One region of the Brenneria izadpanahii genome, then DNA from elsewhere that is predicted to be linked to it. Evidence: predicted binding sites of a transcription regulator. Region 1 holds the regulator's gene; each other region holds the start of a gene.

Region 1 (4,187 bases):
TATGCCAGTCTTCCATCACCATATAGGGTTCGCTGGCTTGCGCGATATGCTGGACGGAAGGGACGCAACCGTTAGGGAAAATGTATTTATTGATCCAGGGATCGACCTCGGAGTCGGTTTTCTGCGCGCCGATAGTATGCAGCAGAAATAATCCGTCCGGCTTAAGGTTCTTATTTACGATCCGGAAATAGGCATCGTAATTTTTGGGCCCACATGTTCAAACATCCCGACGGACACGACCCGATCAAATTGTAAATCCAGATCGCGGTAGTCCTGCAATAAAATGGTGACATCCAGATCTTTGCAACGCTGTTGCGCTAACTTTTGCTGCTCTTTGGAAATGGTGACGCCGCTGACGGATACGCCATAACGACGAGCGGCATATTCAGCCAGTCCGCCCCAGCCGCAGCCGATATCCAGCAGCTTCATTCCGGGTTTCAGTTGCAGCTTCTCGCAGATCATCTGAAGTTTGTCTTCTTGCGCCTGCTCCAGCGTGGTTGCCTGTTTCCAGTAGCCGCAAGAGTATTGCATGTAAGGATCCAGCATCAGCGAAAATAGGTCGTTGCCGAGATCATAGTGCTCTTTACCGACAATCCATGCGCGTTTTTTGGATTGCAGATTAATCAGCCTTGCGGCGACAACGCGCAGAATGTCTTTCAAGTGGTGGGGAACTTTTTTATCCAGACCGGCGCGCAGTATGCGATGAAAAAACATATCCAGCTTTTCGCATTCCCACCAACCATCCATGTAGCTTTCACCTAATCCCAATGAGCCTTCACGCAATACACGTTTAAAAAAATCAGGATTTTTAACCTTTATATCAAAAGGGCGCGAACCGTTGATTTTGACGTCGGCCATGTCCAGCATTTCACGGACAATTTGAAACCAGGAGCTGTCATGTCGCGCCTGGTCTTCTACATCCTCTACACATGATGAACTCATAATTTCTCCCTACCTTGCTGCTTACGGTGAAAACTGCAAGGAAAGCATAGACAATTTTTTACCCATTAACGGCATCGGTGGGTATAACCCATCGTCTACCCTCTGAATGACAAAGAGGAAAATGAAGAGAAAAAAGCCGGTACGTAAACACGTAGGGGCACTCATCCTTAATATAAATACGCATATTCCGTATGCGTTTAACACTAAAGGATAGTTATAAATATGGTTGTTGTCGCTAAAGCCGCTAATTAGTTTATGACTGCTTCAGCCAGGGTACAAGTATAAATTGGCTGAAGCAGCGGCGGGACGCGTTGTTCCGGGCGGGATATAAAAGTGCGGGCGTAACTCAGGAATAACGCCGGTAATCGCGAAATGGACCGTCGGCAACGGAGCGGCGCTCGATTAGCGCCGGATGCACCTCGATGACCTGCGCATCTTCACGCTTACTGGTGATACGGTCCAGCAGCATCGCAAGAGCCGATTGCCCCAGCCGTTCTTTGGGCTGGTGAATCGTGGTCAGCGCAGGGGTGAAGAAGCGGGAATGGCGGACATTGTCATAACCAATTACCGATATGTCTTGAGGAACGCGAAGTCCCAGTTCATCCGCCGCGCAAATCGCGCCCATAGCCATAATATCCCCTCCGCAAAAAACCGCCGTGGGGCGATGTTTCTGCGCCAGAATTTGGTGCATCGCTTTATAGCCGGACTCAGGCTCAAAATCGCCCTGAACGATCCATTCGTCATGAATCTGAATATCGGCATCGCCCAGCGCTTTTAAAAAACCACGATGGCGGCCGCTGCCGGTGTTTCGCTCCAGGATGCCATGAATGGCGCCGATATCCCGGTGACCGCGCTCGATAAGATAACGACCCGCCATATAACCGCCTTCAAAGGCGTTATCAATGATGGTATCGGTAAAATCGCTGTGCGCCTGGCCCCAATCCATCACCACCATCGGAATGCTGCGATAGTCTTCCAGCATGGCGAGCAATTGGGGGGGATATTCCGCGCACATCACCAGCAGCCCGTCGACGCGCTTTTGCGCCAGCATGGAAAGGTAGGCGCGCTGTTTATCAATATCGTTATGCGAATTACACAAAATCAACGTGTAGCCTTTGGCATAGCAGCTGTTTTCAACGGCCTCGATGATTTCAGCAAAGTAGGGCGCTTCACTGGATGTCGCCAATAGCCCGATGGATTTGGTGTGATTGACTTTAAGGCTACGGGCGACGGCACTGGGTGAATAGTGTAGCTCTTTAATGGCGGCCCTTACGGCGGCCTTGGTTTCTTCGGCGACGAAACGTGTTTTGTTAATCACGTGCGATACGGTTGTGGTCGAAACGCCAGCACGTTTTGCCACATCTTTGATCGTTGCCATGTAAAAATGACTCCTAACCGACTCATTGCAGTCGTAAGTATATTGTTAATCGTTTGCCTACGTTTAAAGTTCTCTTTCTATATAAAAAGACAGAATTTCAGAAGGAGAATGCCGAATGTTGTACCTGAAGGGGCAAGGCTGACTTTTTCGACCAATACGCGGCGTGCCATCAAACAGCGGATTTTGTCCGATTTAGCACGAAAGTGGAAGCGGTAATTTATACTATTAGTGATATGCAGGTATGAGTTTTTTCCGTCGGACTGTGCAAGAATTGCTACAGTTATACAGTATGTTGTTTTAGCCCAACGTTGGCTTGGGATTACAAAGATGGTCGATGCTGTCTTCTGATAACTTGTATGCACAAAGGAAACGCCTATGGATACTGACCTGAAGTTGTCGCTGTTCGCCACCGTCGGCGCGTTGGTAATGATTATTATATTTAGCTTTGTGGCTGTGATGAATTAATTGATGGCGAGCCGTATGGCCGTTAACGTCATTATCCGTTCGGGCGCGTTCAATCGCGCCCGAACTTCTATATGGCTTTCAGCGAATAGTCTGCGGGGTGACGACGCGCCGCGCGCCGACATAATGATCCTGCCAGTAATCTTCACTCAATTTGCTGATGCGGATATCAGAGCCTGTACGCGGCGATTGAATAAACTTTCCATCTCCCAGATAAACGCCCACGTGGTCGGCCGCGCCACGGTTGTTGATGCGGAAGAAAACTAAATCGCCGCTTTCCAACTCGCTTTTTTTAATCGGCGCGGCGTCGCGCAAGTGATACATTTCATTCGCGGTGCGGGGGATGGGGATTTTTACAATATCCTTATAGGCGTAATAAACCAAACCGCTGCAGTCGAATCCGGTAAAGGGCGATGAGCCTCCCCAATGATAGGGTTTGCCCACTTGGCCCATCAGTTTATTCATCGCCGTCAATTTAGCATGCTGATAGCGTTTTTTATGGGCTTCGCTCAGCGTTAAGCCTTTTTCTGCCTCGCCTTTCAACGCGCTTTTTTTGGTCCGCGCGGAAGCCAGCCTGGATTCGTTTCCCGCATGCGTTTTTTTGAGATTGCGTTTAACTAATGCCGGGGTACTGCTTTTGGTTCTCGATAGCGCCGGTTCCGGTTTACGTTTCACGAGGCGAGGGGTTTTAACTTTAGCTGCGGAGTCGGTTTTGCTGGCGGCGGGTTCTTTGTTTTTTACCGGCGCCGGCGATTTTTGAGGCGTTTTCTTCGTCGGCTTGGTTTTTTTATGATCCCCGTCGGGTACGCTGTTCACACTGGCTTTTCGCGGCGGCAAATTCGGCGTATGAGGCGCCGCCTGTGCCAGATTCAGGAATAGGTTACTGAAAAACACTATAAAAATGGTAGTAAATAAACGCATGATAGCCGCGATCGATTATCGTCATTAAATCACTAAGTGCGCACAGTATTCCCGAAAACGGCATTATAAAAAAGTGGGATTAGGCGCTTTATTCACACAGAATAGTGAAAAAAAGTTAATGGCGATTTTTTCGATGGTTTTACCAGCAATTTTTGTTGTGAGTTTCATCACATGTAATCTATGGTAGGGTAAAGAGATAGCCACACAAAAAATGGCGTTTTTTTGTGGGCGTCGCCCTCGTTACAATGTGGTTGAGTAGATAGCGCTGTAGCGGCGCATCTGATGATACTCATGGTTAATGAACGTGACGTTAGCCATCCTATAGGTTTGAGGAAGCAAGAGAATGACGACAACGACAATTGAAAAAATTCAGCGCCAGATCGCTGAAAACCCGATCCTGCTGTATATGAAAGGTTCCCCTAAATTGCCCAGCTGCGGTTTTTCCGCGCAGGCGGTACAGGCGTTGTCTGCTTGTGGCGAACGT
Region 2 (4,187 bases), 1.1 Mb from region 1:
GAACCCTGGCGGCGTTGCAGATGTTTAAACAGGCCGATCTGGATGTCGTTATTCTGGAGGTTGGTTTGGGCGGGCGTCTTGATGCGACCAATATTATCGATGCGGATGTCGCCGCGGTAACCAGCATCGCGCTGGATCACACCGACTGGTTGGGCAGCGACAGAGAAAGCATCGGCAGAGAAAAAGCGGGCATATTCCGTCGGGGCAAACCCGCGGTGGTCGGCGAGCCCGATATGCCGCTATCCATTGCCGAAGTTGCCGGTGAAAAAGGCGCGCTATTATTACGGCGCGGCCGGGACTGGGATTTTTCCATTCAGCGCGACGGATGGAGCTGGCAGAATAAGCAACGGGAGTTGTCCGGCCTGCCGATGCCGAATGTGCCGTTAGCCAATGCGGCGACCGCCTTGACCGCGTTGAATTATTCGCCCTTGAATGTGAATGAAGAGGCGATTCGTCAGGGGCTGCGTCTGGCGTCGCTGCCCGGTCGTTTCCAAATCGCCGGCGAACATCCGCTGTTGATTCTGGATGTCGCCCATAATCCTTACGCCGCCGCTTATCTGGCGAGCCGGCTGGCGGCGTTGCCGAAAACCGGGAAAGTTCGCGCCGTGGTGGGAATGCTGTCGGATAAAGACATCGGCGGCACGCTGAATCATTTAAAACCTCTGGTTGACGAATGGTACTGCGCACCGCTGGAAGGCCCGCGCGGGGCGACGGCGCAGCAGTTGGCCGAACATCTGGCGCACTGCCGGCAGTTTCCCGATGTAGCCAGCGCCTGGCGGCAGGCGATGGCCGCGTCGGCAAAACAGGATATCGTCATTGTCTGTGGATCTTTTCATACGGTAGCGCATGTTATGGAAGCGCTGGATGAGGGAAATGCGTATGGCGAGTAAATTTCAGAATCGGCTAGTGGGAACGATCATCCTGGTTGCGCTGGGCGTTATTGTGTTGCCCGGCCTGCTGGATGGTAAGAAAAAACACTATGAAGACGAATTTGCGGCGATTCCGCTGGTTCCCGCGCAGGATGAAAGCAACGAAATGGATTCTCTGCCCGCGCTGAATCAATCTTTGCCCAGCCAGCCGCCGGAAGGGGCCGAGGCGGCAATGAAAGATAATGCGGCCGAATCTGATACGGAAAATAGCGGGACGGGCGCCAAACCGGAACGCGCGTCTCCCCCAGCCAACGCGCCAGCGGTGGTGACGCCGCCGCCGGCGGTCGTTGAGCGCCCGGCGCAAAAACCGGTGGAAGCCAAACCGCAGCCGAAACCGGAGGTTAAGCCTAAACCCGAACCTAAGCCGGAAGCTAAACCAGAGACGAAGCCGGAACCCAAACCGGCGGAACAGGCGCCCGTCGGGCAGGCCTATGTGGTGCAGCTCGGCGCGCTGAAAAACGCGGACAAGGTTAATGAGATCGTCGCCAAACTTCGTCTTTCCGGCTACCGGGCGTATACCGTGCCTACGACGCCGGTTCAGGGGCAGATTACCCGGATTTATGTCGGGCCGGATGCTTCGAGGCAGAAATTGCAGTCCTCGCTGGCGGAGCTGCATCAGCTCAGCGGGTTAAACGGCCAGGTTAGGGCGTATAGCGTGCGTTAAGGGATTAACGCGGCGATGAGCTGTTTTTTTGTTTGGTTCTCTATTAATAAAATCGGCGGAAATACGCTACGCAAACGTTTTCTTTTTCTGTTAGAATGCGCCGCGAACAGGATGACGAGGCGATCTGACGGTTGGCATCGTTCATTATTTAGGATGACTCATGGTTTGGGTTGATTACGTCATTATTGGCATCATCGGATTTTCGGCGCTGGTTAGCCTTATCCGGGGGTTTGTACGTGAAGCGTTGTCGCTGGTAACCTGGGGATGTGCGTTTTTTATCGCCAGCCACTACTATGTTTACCTCGCTGTGTATTTCACCCGTTTTGATGACGAACTGGTACGTAATGGTATTGCTATTGCCATTCTGTTTATTGCGACATTGATTGTGGGTGCTATCGTCAACTATGTGATTGGTTCATTGGTTGAACGCACAGGGCTTTCGGGCACCGATCGCGTATTGGGCATTTGTTTTGGTGCGCTGCGCGGTGTGCTGATTGTTTCTGCGCTGCTATTCTTTCTGGATACCTTCACCGGTTTTTCACAGAGCGCTGACTGGAAGCAGTCCCAGTTAATACCGCAGTTCAGTTACATTATCAGGTGGTTTTTTGACTACCTGCAAAGCACGTCAAGTTTCTTGCCGCAGCATCTATAGCTGCGGTAGCGCTGATGAGGAAAAGACACCATGTGCGGTATTGTCGGTATCGCCGGTTTTACGCCGGTCAACCAGTCGATTTATGACGCGTTAACGGTGTTGCAACACCGTGGGCAGGATGCCGCAGGCATCATCACCATTGATGCCTTAAACTGTTTTCGCCTGCGCAAGGCCAACGGCCTGGTGAAAGATGTGTTTGAAGCACGGCACATGCAACGTTTACAAGGCAATATGGGTATTGGCCATGTGCGTTATCCTACTGCGGGCAGTTCCAGCGCTTCGGAAGCGCAGCCTTTCTATGTTAACTCGCCGTTCGGGATCACTCTGGCGCATAACGGTAACCTGACCAACGCGCACGAACTGCGTAAAAAGCTGTTCGAGCAAGAGCGCCGTCATGTCAACACCACGTCGGATTCTGAAATTTTATTGAATATCTTTGCCAGAGAACTGGACCGTTTTCAGCACTATCCGCTGGAAGCCGATAACATTTTTGCGGCAGTTGCCGCGACGCACCAGCAGATTCGCGGGGCTTATGCCTGTGTGAGTATGATTATCGGTCACGGAATGGTGGCCTTCCGCGATCCGAACGGTATTCGTCCTCTGGTTATCGGTAAACGCGATCTGGAAGACGGGCGCAGCGAATATATGGTGGCGTCGGAAAGCGTCGCGCTGGATACGCTGGGCTTTGAATTTTTGCGTGATGTGGCGCCGGGAGAGGCGATTTACATCACGGAGAAAGGGCAACTGTTCACCTGCCAGTGCGCCGAGAATCCGAAAAGCAATCCTTGCCTGTTCGAGTATGTGTATTTCGCGCGGCCGGACTCATTCATCGATAAAATTTCCGTCTACAGCGCGCGCGTGCGGATGGGGCAGAAGCTGGGCGAGAAGATCGCCCGCCAGTGGGAAGATCTCGACATCGACGTGGTGATCCCCATTCCTGAAACCTCTTGTGATATCGCGCTGGAAATCGCGCGCATCATTAACAAGCCGTATCGTCAGGGATTTGTGAAAAACCGTTATGTCGGCCGTACCTTTATTATGCCGGGCCAGCAGGCTCGCCGTAAATCAGTGCGCCGTAAGCTGAACGCCAACCGCGCCGAGTTTCGCGATAAAAACGTCCTGCTGGTCGATGATTCCATCGTCCGCGGCACGACGTCGGAGCAGATTGTGGAGATGGCGCGCGAAGCGGGAGCCAAGCGTGTCTATCTGGCCTCGGCCGCGCCGGAAATCCGTTTTCCCAACGTTTATGGCATTGATATGCCAAGCGCGAATGAGCTGATTGCCCACGGCCGCGAAGTGGAAGAGATCCGCCAGCTTATTGGCGCAGATGCGCTAATCTTCCAGGATCTTGACGATCTGATCGCCGCCGCGCGCGAAGATAACCCGGATATCACCCAGTTTGAATGTTCGGTATTCAACGGCGTGTACGTGACCAAGGACGTCGATCAAAGCTATCTGGACTATCTGGAAGTCCTGCGTAATGACGATGCGAAAGCGCTGCGTAGCCAGAATGAAGTGGAAGATCTGGAGTTGCACAACGAAGGTTAGAAGGTGAAGTAACAATCTTTTAGCGGTGTAACGAAAGGGGAGTTCGCTCAGGCGCGCTCCCCTTTCTGTCGCTGAGCCTTTTGACGTTATGCTATATCATTGGGTTGTTCCTGGACTGACGCCCATACATGGGCCGCCGCGAAGCGGTATTCAAAAACATCCCGGATGTTTTTGCCGCAGGAACGACGAAGATGGATAACGAAGAAAGGGATTTACACATTGTTGGTCAGAGGCCGTATTGATGAAGCGACTTATTATAGGTATTTCCGGCGCCAGCGGGGTGATTTATGGCGTTCGCCTGCTGCAGGTTCTACAGGCGGTCGACGGTATAGAAACGCACCTGATTATAAGTCAGGCGGCCCGGCAGACGCTCTCTTTGGAGACTGATTTCAGC
Region 3 (4,187 bases), 590 kb from region 1:
GGAAGGCGCCGGCGAAATGTTTCGGGTATCCACCCTCGATCTGGAAAATCTGCCGCGCACCGAGCAAGGTAAAGTGGATTTCAGCGAAGACTTTTTCGGTAAGGAAGCCTTTCTAACGGTTTCAGGCCAGCTAAACGGCGAATCCTACGCCTGCGCGCTTTCCAAGATTTATACCTTTGGCCCGACTTTTCGCGCGGAGAATTCCAATACTAGCCGTCATCTGGCGGAATTCTGGATGATCGAGCCCGAAGTGGCCTTCGCTTCGCTTGATGATATCGCCGGGCTAGCGGAAAAACTGTTGAAATACGTGTTTAAGGCGGTTCTTGATGAGCGTGCCGATGACATGGCGTTTTTTGCGCAACGTGTGGATAAAGATGCGGTCAACCGCCTGGAAAATTTCGTCAGCTCTGATTTCGCCCAAATTGATTACACCGACGCCGTTGAAATCCTGCTCAACTGCGGTCAGACATTTGAAAACCCGGTTTATTGGGGGGTCGATCTCTCTTCCGAACACGAACGCTACCTGGCGGAGAAACATTTCAAAGCGCCGGTTGTGGTTAAAAACTATCCGAAAGATATCAAGGCGTTCTATATGCGCATGAACGACGATGGCAAAACCGTCGCCGCCATGGACGTATTGGCGCCGGGAATTGGTGAAATTATCGGTGGTTCCCAGCGTGAAGAGCGGTTGGAGCAGCTTGATCGGCGTATGGAAGAAATGGGGCTGAACAAAGAAGACTACTGGTGGTATCGCGATCTGCGTCGTTACGGCACCATTCCGCATTCTGGTTTCGGATTGGGATTTGAACGCCTGGTGGCCTATGTTACCGGTGTACAAAATGTGCGCGATGTTATCCCTTTTCCAAGGACGCCGAGGAACGCCAGCTTTTAAATAAAAATTTAATATAAGTAAAACAAATATGTAGAAAAGGAGAGCCGAGAAATTCGGCTCTTTTTTTTAAACTTAGATATCTCTCACAAAGTTCCCTGTTTTTTACATTTTGAAATACATTTTTTCCATTTGTTACCCGATTACGAAGTTAGTATCATTTTCGGGGTAGATTAACAGGCCGGTGAATGGAAAACTGCGTTCAGACACAGGAAGACACCAAACTTTCAGGAATAGTTCCGCAAGAATTATTTATGGCAGTGGCAGGTGTCCTACATAACACCAATGAGGGTAATAATGATGAAGCGCAATATTCTTGCAGTGGTAATCCCGGCTCTGTTAGCAGCTGGTGCAGCAAATGCAGCAGAAATCTACAATAAAGACGGCAACAAGCTGGATTTAACCGGTCGCGTACATGCCGGTTATACATTCGAGAGTAGTGATGGTGATAACTCAGATAACACCTATGCTCGTCTGGGCTTCAAAGGTGAAACTCAGATCACTGACCAACTGACTGGTTACGGTAAATTCGAATATCAGTTCGATGGCAATACTACCGAAGATAACTGGAGTGGTCGCGATGACAGAACTCGTTTTGCTTTCGCCGGTCTGAAATTTGGCGATTTCGGTTCATTCGACTATGGTCGTAACCAGGGTATCGCCTATGACGGTATCAGCTATACCGACGTACTGCCGGAAAACGGCGGTGATTCCAGCGTCACCGACACCCTGACGGGCCGTATCGGTAATGCCGCTACCTACCGTAACAGCAACTTCTTCGGTCTGGTTGATGGTCTGGGATTCGGCCTGCAATACCTGGCTAAAGACGAAAACTCGTCTACTAATATCTCTCGCAGCCACGGCGATGCTTGGGGTACTTCCCTGTCCTATGAATCCGAAATCGGTATCGGCGTTATTGCTTCTTACAGCTCCTATGATCGTCTGAATGAACAGCGTGCAGTTACTGCTGGCGCCATCGGCGGTAAAAAAGCGGACATCTGGGCAACCGGTCTGAAATATGACGCCAACAATGTATACCTGGCCGCAACCTATGGTGAAGCTCGTAACTTCTTCAGAATCGACGGACCTAATGGTATCGCTGATGAAAGCAAAATCTTTGAAGCCGTTGCCCAGTACAACTTTGACTTCGGCCTGACTCCGACTCTGGCCTATGTTTCCCGTAAAGACAAGGTTGATAGCCCGACAGCAACTAACGCTGGCCGTAACGACTATGCGGTTAAATACGCTAGCATCGGCGCTACCTATGCCTTCAATAAGAACTTCTCCACTTACGCTGAATACGATATCGACCTGCGCGACAGCGATAACGTATACGGCGACGGTAACGACGTAGTTAACGTTGGTATCGTTTACCAGTTCTAAGTTTGGCAATATCGCGTGTAGCGAGTTAATCGCTCACACCGCACAAGAAAAGCAGCGCTTCGGCGCTGCTTTTTTATTGTCAATCAATAGGCATGAAGCTGACGATGGTAATTTTAATAAACGGCAATTGTCGGCTAACATTTGAATTAGGCGTTGAAAATACGAAACGGGCCGATTATCAAGGCTCTCACTGAGGAGACCGCGATGAGCAGAAGGCGCAGCCCCGATCATCCAATGTGGTCGCTATAACCGTCGCAGTACGAATTATGGCCCGCATCGCCGCGCGAACGTCCCGTTATTCGTCCGTTGCGTCGGCACGCCTGATTTTTGCCGAATTCTTTCAAGCAAACGGTTGGCAAAGCCTTTTACTGGCGGTAATCTGAGAAACCGTGCTTAACCCCTCTGCATGCTATGGAATATATAATCAATGTTTGAAAATATCTCTGCCGCACCCGCCGATCCTATTCTCGGACTTTCCGATCTTTTCCGTGCGGATGAGCGTCCGCATAAAATCAATCTGGGAATTGGTGTTTATAAAGATGAAACCGGTAAAACGCCGGTATTAACCAGCGTCAAAAAAGCAGAACAATTTCTGCTGGAAAACGAAACCACCAAAAACTATCTGAGCATTGACGGCCTGCCGGCATTCGGTCTGCGCACCCAAGAACTGCTGTTTGGCAAAGAAAACAGTATCATTGCCGACAAACGCGCCCGCACCGCACAAACACCGGGCGGTACGGGCGGCCTGCGCGTTGCCGCCGATTTTCTGGCTAAACAGACCAGCGCAAAACGTATCTGGATAAGCAACCCTAGCTGGCCGAACCACAAGAACGTATTCTCCAGCGTCGGTCTGGAAGTTTGTGAATACAATTACTATGATGCGGCCAATCATTCATTAGACTTTGACGGCATGTTAAGCAGCCTCGCAGCGGCCCAGGCTGGCGATGTCGTTCTGTTCCACGGTTGCTGTCATAACCCGACGGGGATCGATCCTACGGCTGAACAGTGGTCGCAGCTAGCCGAGCTTTCTGTAGAAAAAGGTTGGTTGCCGCTATTTGATTTCGCCTATCAGGGTTTTGCCCGTGGGCTGGAAGAAGATGCTGAAGGTCTGCGTATCTTTGCTGAAAAGCATAAAGAGCTGATTGTTTGCAGTTCTTACTCCAAAAACTTCGGCCTATACAATGAACGTGTGGGCGCCTGCACGCTGGTTGCCGCCGATGCCGACACCGCCGATAAAATTTTCAGCCAGGTGAAAGCGGTCATTCGCGCAAACTACTCTAATCCGCCGTCGCACGGTGCTGCCGTCGTTGCCACCATTCTGTCCAATGATGCTCTGCGCGCCATTTGGGAGCAGGAATTGACGGCAATGCGTGAACGTATTCAACGTATGCGTCAGCTGTTTGTTAATACGCTGCAGGAGAAAGGCGCCAAACAGGACTTCTCTTTCATTATTAATCAAAACGGCATGTTCTCATTCAGCGGGCTGACTAAAGAGCAGGTTCTGCGTTTACGCGACGAATTCGGCGTTTATGCCGTTAATTCCGGTCGTATTAACGTGGCTGGCATGACGCCGGAAAATATGGCTCCGTTGTGCGAAGCCATTGTTGCCGTTCTATAACGCATTGATACGCATATAACTCTAAAGCCAGCCTTGCGGCTGGCTTTACTATTTCTGGCTCCCGGCGTCTGTCTAACACGTGAAATTCAACGCGGCTTGGCTATATTAAATTGCTCCAGAACTGGATTCACCGTGCGCGCAAAATCCGCACGTCGGTGCCTCAACTTACTTTTCGCGTTGAAAAAGCCTACCAGATCGGCGATACCCATCCCCAGCGCAAGCGCCCCGCTCACGGCCCAACCAACCGGGCCTGCGGCTGCCCCCACCGCCGATGCGGCGGCGGCCCCGGCTGCTTCG
Region 4 (4,187 bases), 1.2 Mb from region 1:
ATGAGTTTTGTAAAAATTTAAAATATCAATAATGATACTTTAAATTTATTATTTTTAATGGCTCTTTCATGATGCGTTAATTAGTGTTGAAAGGATGAAAAATAGCCAAAATATTAATGGGCAGAAAGTAAGCTGAAATAAATAGTAAACTCAAATTTAGAGATGTCACGCTGAAAGTCACTTTTTTTATACGGCGGATTATTAAAACTACCGGGGCCGGTCAGGCATACGCCATCGTATGCCTGACCAAGATAATGTCCGGTCGGTTAGGCCGATAACTTCTTCTGCGCCCAGATTAAGCCGGGTTGGTATTCATCCGTCAGCATTGCCGCCAGCGACCGTAACGTTTGCCGTAGCTGAGCGCTATCCTGCGCCTGTAAATTCAGATGTCCAACCTTGCGTCCGGGACGCACCTCTTTTTCATACCAGTGCAGGCGCACCAGCGGCAGAGACAGCCAGTCGATGTTGACCTCCGTCCCGATCAGGTTGACCATCACCGACGTGGCATCCACCGCGGGAGCCGGCATTGGCAGATCCAATATTGCCCGCAGATGTAGTTCGAACTGGCTGATAGAAGCGCCATTCTGCGTCCAGTGCCCGCTGTTGTGCACGCGTGGCGCGAGTTCATTAATCAGCAGACGATCGCCGACAATGAAGCACTCCATCGCCATTACGCCAACGTAGCCCAGTTCATTCATAATGGCCGACAGCATTTGTTCCGCCTGCTGTTGCAACTGCGGAGCCGGATGCGGCAAAGCGACGCTGGCGCGCAGGATCCCGTCTTGATGCAGATTATGCGTCAGAGGATAGAATACGCAGTCGCCGTGGACGTTGCGCGCGCCAACCAGCGATACTTCGCCGGAGAAATTGATGCCTTGTTCGACAATGCATTCGCCGTAGCAGTCCGCGGGAAGCGTATGCTGCTCGCCGTCGCGCAGACGCCATTGTCCCCGGCCGTCGTAACCGCCGACGCGGCGTTTGACGATGGCAAGTTCGCCAAGCCGGGAAAAAATCTGCGGCCACTCGTTGGCATCGGCAAGTAATTGCCAGGGCGCGGTAGCCAGATTCAGGGAATCCAGCAGCTGTTTTTGCGTGAGACGATCGGCCAGACGCGGGAAAATATCACGATTGACGAATGCGGTATGCTGCGCCAGCTCGCGCGTCAGCGCGGTTTCCGGCCAGCGTTCAATTTCCGCGGTAATCACGCTGTTCTGGAACGGGACCGATTCCGGTTCCGCATTCAGCCCGACGGGATAAACCGCAATACCCAGGGGTTCTCCGGCCTGGCGCAACATTCTTCCCAACTGGCCGTCGCCTAAAACGCAAATCGGTTTCATGCGTCCTCCCGCGGATCAGGATGAGAAAGCACTTCGTCAGTCTGGCTTTGCCGCCACGCAGCCAAACGGGCGGCGAGCGCGCGATCGTGCAACGCCAGGATCTGCGCCGCCAGCAGCGCCGCGTTGGCGGCGCCGGCTTTACCGATGGCCAGCGTGCCGACCGGAACGCCGCGCGGCATTTGCACAATGGAGTACAGGCTGTCAACGCCGCTTAACGCAGCGCTTTGTACCGGCACGCCCAATACCGGAACCAGCGTTTTGGCCGCCAGCATGCCGGGTAGATGCGCCGCGCCCCCCGCGCCCGCAATAATCACGTCAAAACCGTTCTGTGCGGCCTGTTCTGCGAAACTGAATAGTTTATCGGGCGTCCGGTGAGCGGAGACGATCTCTACATGAAAAGGGATATTCAGCGTGGTGAGGATTTCCGCAGCAAACTGCATGGTGGCCCAGTCACTCTTTGAACCCATGACGATGGCGATTTTTGCCGGGGCAACGTTGGATGACATGCCTGTAAAGCTCCTGTGATTTACATGATGGTGACGTCGATGGTGGCGCGTCGGCCGGATATTCCCTGGCGCCCGTCCCGACGTTAAATATCAGACGAATGACGTTGGCTGCCAACAGGGGCCGGCTTTGAGGGCGTAGAGCATATCACGACCTTATGGTGAGGAAAACGGTTGCGTCGATTGGAAAAACGAATCATGCGCTAAAATAACCGGGGAAAATGGCTAGAATGGAAATGAAATCAGTTCGATATCCTGGGCGGTCACTTTTATCATCGATCCTTCATGATGCCAGGCTCCCAGCACCGCGCGCCGCGCGCTGAAGCCATCGCTGACGATTTGATGAATGGCCGGACGATGGGTATGTCCATGGATCATGGTGTTGACCTGATAGTGCCGCAAACGCGCGATGACCTGTTCAGGATTGACATCCATAATGCGTATTGATTTATGCTGGTTAGCCTGCTGACTGGCTGAACGCATGCTTGCGGCGATTCTGAGCCGGATAGCCAGCGGTAAAAGAAGGAAAAGGCGCTGGATCATTGGGTTGTGAACCCGGCGGCGGAATTTCTGATAGGCGAGATCGTCAGTACATAGCGTATCGCCATGCAAAATCAGTATTCGCTGGCCGTACAGGTCGAGAACCTTCTCTTCGGGAAGCAGCGTGAGGCCGCTTTGTTTGGCGAAGCGCCGGCCGAGCAGAAAGTCGCGGTTACCGTGTATGAAATAACAGGGAACGCCTTGCTGATGTAGCTTCAGCAGGGCATTGGCGATGGTCGTATGCAGTGGTTGCGGGTCGTCGTCGCCGATCCAGGCGTCGAACAGATCGCCCAGAATATATAGCGCGTCCGCATGCACGGCTTCATGGCGCAGAAAACGCAGAAAACCGGCGGTAATCGCCGGTTCATGAATATTTAAGTGCAGGTCGGCAATAAAGAGTGTCGCCATGCGACTGCAATTATTCGCTAACGGTTACGGAGTTGATCACGACGTCTTCTTTAGGCACATCCTGATGCATACCGCTGCGGCCCGTAGCCACGCCTTTGATTTTATCCACGACGTCCATGCCTTCGACGACTTCGGCGAATACGCAGTAGCCCCAGCCGTCGGCGCGTTCGGAACGGAAGTTCAGGAAATCATTATCCACAACGTTAATGAAGAACTGCGCGGTGGCGGAATGCGGATCGTTAGTGCGAGCCATGGCCAGCGTGCCGCGGGTATTTTTCAAGCCATTGTTGGCTTCATTCTTAATTGCAGCTTTGGTCGCTTTCTGCTGCATACCCGGTGCAAAACCGCCGCCCTGGATCATAAAACCATTGATAACACGGTGGAAAATAGTGTTGTCGTAGAAGCCGCTGCGGCAGTAATCCAGGAAGTTTTCTACGGTAACCGGCGCTTTGTCTGCGAAAGTGTTGATGACGATATCACCATGGTTTGTATGAAACGTGATCATAATAATGAATCCTACATAGGCGTAATAATAGTAATGAGGAACGATGCTCACAGAATGCATGAACAATCAAGAGCGCACTTATAACATAACTGGCCTGCTGAGTCAGTATGCGGCGTAGCTTTCAAGCCGCTCTTCTAATTATCCGGCGTGGCCGGATCGCCGGGTGAAATTTATCGGCGCGCCGAAGGAATGAGATGCCGTGAAATCGCGGCGATTAGCGAGGAAAAGCTAATATTCAAATAAACTGATTATATATCATAAAGTTATATTGTTTATTCGAATGACATTTTTATTGCACCGGATCACTATTTTCCATAATTAGCTTGTTCTTTCGTTGTAAGCAGGATTAGTCTGAGAAGGATTCTTATTACCCTGAATTATCACTAAATAGATAGGTGAATTATGCTGGACAGTATCAATCGAGTATTCGATAAGCCGGATTTCGGAAAGCTGTTACTTCGTTTGTCTTTTAGCATTTTAATGTTGTTTCACGGCTGGCATAAGGTACATGGCGGCATTGGCGGCGTAGAGAGCATGCTGACGGCCGCCGGAATTCCCGCTTTCGTCGGTTACGGCGTCTACATTGGCGAAGTTATTACGCCGGTGCTGATGATCCTGGGGATTTTTACCCGTCCCGCCGCGCTGATTTTCTCTTTAACGATGGTGGCGGCCACATATCTGTCAACACCGAATTTATTCTTATTGACTAAAACCGGCGCATGGATCGCCGAACCGGCAGCGGTATTCTTCTTCGCCGGTCTGGCCATCGCTTTCCTGGGCAGCGGTAAATATTCCGTGATGTCCAACCCTCGCTGGCGCTGATCGCGTTTTTTTTCAAATTATTGCGGTTTCGTTCCAGGCCCGGATAATACCGGGCCTCTTTATGCTTATTCC

Evidence for each region. Region 1 encodes PurR, which represses purine synthesis genes. Its sites were predicted from a motif close to CANGCAAACGTTTGCNTG; they were not measured.
Region 2: the regulator PurR is predicted to act here: its motif matches at 1,661-1,678, upstream of cvpA (colicin V production protein).
Region 3: the regulator PurR is predicted to act here: its motif matches at 2,614-2,631, upstream of HC231_RS09420 (amino acid aminotransferase).
Region 4: the regulator PurR is predicted to act here: its motif matches at 2,004-2,021, upstream of purE (5-(carboxyamino)imidazole ribonucleotide mutase).

Annotation. Positions count from the first base shown of each region.
Region 1 covers NZ_CP050854.1:2,697,830-2,702,016, reverse strand. The annotation lists partial or broken gene cfa (cyclopropane fatty acyl phospholipid synthase) at 1-942, opposite strand, end outside; gene purR (HTH-type transcriptional repressor PurR) at 1,289-2,320, opposite strand; gene cydH (cytochrome bd-I oxidase subunit CydH) at 2,696-2,785, shown strand; gene HC231_RS12140 (C40 family peptidase) at 2,864-3,703, opposite strand; gene grxD (Grx4 family monothiol glutaredoxin) at 4,047-4,187, shown strand, end outside.
Region 2 covers NZ_CP050854.1:1,597,600-1,601,786, forward strand. The annotation lists gene folC (bifunctional tetrahydrofolate synthase/dihydrofolate synthase) at 1-890, shown strand, start outside; gene dedD (cell division protein DedD) at 880-1,593, shown strand; gene cvpA (colicin V production protein) at 1,754-2,245, shown strand; gene purF (amidophosphoribosyltransferase) at 2,276-3,793, shown strand; gene HC231_RS07110 (UbiX family flavin prenyltransferase) at 4,035-4,187, shown strand, end outside.
Region 3 covers NZ_CP050854.1:2,108,356-2,112,542, reverse strand. The annotation lists gene asnS (asparagine--tRNA ligase) at 1-892, shown strand, start outside; gene HC231_RS09425 (porin) at 1,187-2,272, shown strand; gene HC231_RS09420 (amino acid aminotransferase) at 2,700-3,890, shown strand; gene HC231_RS09415 (type III effector HrpK domain-containing protein) at 3,977-4,187, opposite strand, start outside.
Region 4 covers NZ_CP050854.1:1,513,271-1,517,457, forward strand. The annotation lists gene purK (5-(carboxyamino)imidazole ribonucleotide synthase) at 267-1,337, opposite strand; gene purE (5-(carboxyamino)imidazole ribonucleotide mutase) at 1,334-1,843, opposite strand; gene lpxH (UDP-2,3-diacylglucosamine diphosphatase) at 2,066-2,788, opposite strand; gene ppiB (peptidylprolyl isomerase B) at 2,799-3,293, opposite strand; gene HC231_RS06735 (DoxX family protein) at 3,696-4,115, shown strand.